2 regions of the Faecalimicrobium sp. JNUCC 81 genome follow, and region 2 is predicted to be linked to the other one. Evidence: riboswitches for the same ligand, from Rfam matches in the RefSeq annotation. Region 2 holds a riboswitch; the other holds the start of a gene.
What was found. Region 2 has a riboswitch for cyclic di-GMP ahead of JNUCC81_RS02815 (LuxR C-terminal-related transcriptional regulator). Riboswitches for the same ligand answer to the same signal wherever they lie in the genome.
Positions count from the first base shown of each region.

Region 1: it holds a riboswitch for cyclic di-GMP, as region 2 does, so the genes downstream of both, flgB (flagellar basal body rod protein FlgB) here and JNUCC81_RS02815 (LuxR C-terminal-related transcriptional regulator) in region 2, are expected to answer to the same signal.

Region 1 covers NZ_CM132203.1:2,766,234-2,768,444, reverse strand. The annotation lists gene flgL (flagellar hook-associated protein FlgL) at 1-196, shown strand, start outside; cyclic di-GMP riboswitch class I at 395-478, shown strand; gene flgB (flagellar basal body rod protein FlgB) at 968-1,294, shown strand; gene flgC (flagellar basal body rod protein FlgC) at 1,299-1,703, shown strand; gene fliE (flagellar hook-basal body complex protein FliE) at 1,724-2,026, shown strand; gene fliF (flagellar basal-body MS-ring/collar protein FliF) at 2,049-2,211, shown strand, end outside.
Region 2 covers NZ_CM132203.1:551,727-553,937, forward strand. The annotation lists gene JNUCC81_RS02805 (class D sortase) at 1-37, shown strand, start outside; gene JNUCC81_RS02810 (response regulator transcription factor) at 120-746, shown strand; cyclic di-GMP riboswitch class II at 975-1,053, shown strand; gene JNUCC81_RS02815 (LuxR C-terminal-related transcriptional regulator) at 1,070-1,690, shown strand; gene srtB (class B sortase) at 1,721-2,211, opposite strand, start outside.

The DNA of each region.
Region 1 (2,211 bases), 1.6 Mb from region 2:
TAGATTAGAAACTGCTCAATCTAACTTAAGTACTTCAAGTGAAAACTTAACAGCAGCAGAATCAAGAATAAGGGACGTAGATGTTGCTAAAGAAATGATGAACTTATCTAAGTTAAACTTATTAACTCAAGCTTCTCAAGCTATGATGGCTCAAGCTAAATCTCAGCCAGAAGGTGTAATGCAATTATTAAGATAATTGTAGTTACAATTTAACAAAAATAGACATAATTCCAAATTATGTCTATTTTTGATTTAATTATAAATAAATGAAAAATATTTTTATATTCTAGTGTATATATGTACATATTTTCCCATATATATGTACATATATATGGGAAAATATGTTATAATATAAGCATAGATGTTAGAATATGTATAAAAAGAACTAAAAATAAAATTTAATAGGCAAACCTAGGGAAATCTAGGGACGCAAAACTATAGGGGCTAACGTTTTTAACTATGCCAGCCAGCTGCCGAAGAGTTAATAGACTTTTTGTTATCATTTTGATATGAAAAAATACTCTGCTGCAGAGTATTTTTTTTATATTAAAACTACTAATTATAATTGCTATAACAAATTTAAAAATAATAAATTTATACAAACACGGAGAAATAATTAGAAACTGATATATTTTGTCGGAAAAAATACAAATATGATAAAAAATATAAATATATTAGGAAAAAGTATGAAAAATATTGACAAAAAATGAAAAAATTGATAAAAATTGATAAAATTTGTAAATTTTTGTTAGAATCCATACAATTATCTCGAAAAAAGAGTTATAATATATATTAGATATGATTTAGGAAGAATAATCCAAACATAAGTATATAAAAGTGTAGTGTAAAAGTATTTTTAATTTTGTTCTAGTTTTGTGGATTGTATTACACACGAATTATAATACCATGAAATAATATAGACTACTCTTTCTGAGTAGTTTTTTTAGATTAAAAAATAGGAGGAGTTATGAGTATATACAATTTATTAAAAGTTGGTTTAGATGCAACAGACTTAAGAAATAAAGTTATTTCAAATAATGTGGCAAATATAAATACGCCAAATTATAAAAGAAAGTATGTGAGTTTTGAAGACAGTCTAAAAGGCAAAATGGATGATAAGGCTAAAATAGAGGTTAAGGCAGATGATACTTCAATAGTTAGATTAGATGGTAATAATGTTGATTTAGAAAGTGAAAAGGTAAATCAGGCAGCGACAACTCTTCAATATAATGCCCTAGTTAATATAACTAATATTAAGTTAGCAATGATCAAGAGTGTAATATCAGGGAGGTAATTAAATGAATATTTTTAGTGGGATGAGAATAAGTGCAAGTGGACTTTCAGCAGAAAGAATGAGAATTGACACTATATCATCAAATGTAGCAAATCTAAAGACGACAAGAACTGAAAATGGGGGAGCTTATAGACGAAAAGTAGCAGTATTTCAAGAAAACTTTGATGAGAAATTAGGGATGTTAGGTGTAAAAACGGTAGCAATAGAAGAAGATAAATCTCCATTAAGAAAACTATATAAACCAGATCATCCGGATGCAGATGCTCAAGGATATGTTGAATATCCAAATGTTGATATTCTTACAGAACGAGCAGATGTATTATCAGCAATTAGAAGTTATGAATCTAATGTTGAGACTTTGAATGCTCAAAAGAATATAATTTCAAAGGCATTAGAAATAGGAAGATAAATATAAATTTGGAGGAAGTTATGCAATCAATTACAAGTATAGGGGCAAATTCTAATATATTTGCAAAAGGAATAAAAAATGAAGTAGTAAACACTCAAGAAAAAAATGATTTTTCCCAAATCATAAAAGATGCTATACACAAAGTCAATGATTATCAAGTAAATGCCAATAGTTCTATAGAAGGTCTAGTGAAGGGTGAAGGATCAAGTATGCATAACGTAATGTTAACAATGCAAGAGTCACAAATTTCAATGCAACTAATGCTAGAAATTAGAAATAAACTATATGAGGCTTATCAAGAAGTAAATAGGGTGCAATTGTAGCCTATTGACAAGGAGTATGCAGATGAATTTAAAAGAAATTATACAAAAAATAAAGGATTTTATAAGCACTAAAAAACAACAGTTTCTAGAACTAAAAAAAGAGAAAAAAATAGCAATTATAGTTGCAGTGGTAGCGGGTATATTAGCAGTAGTATTTGGAACAGGTTATTTAAAAGAGAATAAGT
Region 2 (2,211 bases):
AAGCCACAGATTAGTGATAAAAGGTAAATTAATTTAAATTATATCTATTAGGGATAATACACTATAGTCTAATTTCTTAAAAAAGTATAGTGTTTATTAATAGCTAGAAAGGTGGAAAAATGAATACATTAATAATATCAAAGTCATTTATGGTGAAAGACTCTGTATCAAAATTATTTATAGAAAATTTTAACCCAAAATATGTAGATCAAATATCAGATTTAAGTAATATTTCTGATGCAGAGTTAAGTGAATATAATTTTATTTTTATAAATATAGATGAGAATAATATAAATGATTTAAAAAGAATTAATTTATTAAGAGAAAGGGAAGAATCATTAAGAATACTAGCAATAGATTTTCATAAAAAAGAGAGTTTGTTTATAGAATCAGTTAAATTAGGAATTGGCGGATATATTTCTAATATAGAAGATAAAGAAGAATTTATTTATATTGTAAGAAAAATTATAGCTGGTAAAAAGTTTTATGAGGGCGACCTTATGCATAAGGCACTTACACATAAATTTAATAAATCTAATAGTCTATTAACTAATAGAGAAGAAGAAGTAATAAAAGAAGTTGCTAAAGGATTTAATAATTATAAAATATCAGAAACTTTATCTATAACAGAATATACAGTAAAAAAGCATATAAGTAGCATACTTCAAAAACTAGGTTTAAAGAATAGACAAGAAATAATATTATATATGCAAAATAATAATAAAAAAATAGAGAACTATATTTAAAATATAGTTCTCTATTTTTTTAAAAATTATAAAGTAATATAAATAATATACTCTAAAATTATTTTTGATTAAAATTTTAATTGAAAAATAAAATATATTTTACTATAATCAAAATATAAATATATTTTATAGTTTGGTGGTTTATATTATAAAGATAAAGTCAGGTACGTAAATGGATATCTAAAAAACTATATAATTAAAGTAGAAATATTGTAGAATATAGTTGTTGAAAATTTAAGCAGCTAAGAAGTATATTCTGTATTTGGGCGCTTGGGGTATATGGAGCGAGTAGCGCAACCGGCTTTTCTAGAGGGGGAAGTGATGTGAGGATATTGCTAATATCAGAATCATTTATAGTTAGAGAAGCAGTAGGAGCTTTATTTACAAAGAATTTGAAAGTGACAAGTATAGGAATTATAAGTGATTTGTATAGTATGAAAAAAGAAGATCTAGAGGAGATAAATTTTATATTTCTAGACATGAAAGAAAATTTACCGCAAAAGATTATGTTTTTAAATACTGTAAAAGGAAAATATGGAAATATTAAAGTTATCACTTTAGATTTAAATAAGGATATTAAGATATTCAAAAGAGTTGTTGATATGGGGATTGAAGGATATATAGTAGATATAGATGATAAAGAAGAATTTATATATACGATGAGTCGAGTCTTTAAAGGAAAAAAAGTATATGAAGCAGATGCACTGCAAGCTGTAGTTCAGAGGGATAAATCAAATGATTTAAGTGTATTGACACCAAGAGAAAGAGACGTATTATACAATATATCGAAAGGTTATAATAATAAAGAAATTGCAAAGATATTATATATAAGCGATTATACAGTAAAAAAACATGTTAGTAGTATACTAAGTAAATTAAATTTAAAAAACAGGCAAGAAGCTATAATATATGTTAATGAAAATAAGTTTGAAATTATATCTTAAAATAGTACACCTATATAGGCGTACTATTTTTTAATTATTTAAATTAATTACATCAACAAGTTTACCATGTACTACTGTACGTGTATTATTAGTTTCATAGCTACAAGTAGATAATGTAATTATTTTATCTTTTACACCTACACTTATATTTGATTTATTAATTGATTTATTAGTAATTTGATTTAAATATTTTTCATATTCTTTATTATTATTAAAGCTAGGAATTATATAGTTATAGCTAGGATCTACATAGTATGCAGAAAATACTTCATATACGTATTCTTTATCATTAGTTATTACTCTTATTTTATTGTTTTTATTAAAGAAGCTTTCATTTTTAAAATCTTCTAATTGACTAAACATAGTTTTATTTTTCATATTATGACCATAGATTATAGTATTTTCATCATTTTCAGATTTATTTCTATAATCCATAAATATACTACCTGAGCCTAGTTTATTTTTATATATATCTTTGTTTAAGTAGAAATTATTATCAGTTCCTTGAAGAACAGGATAAT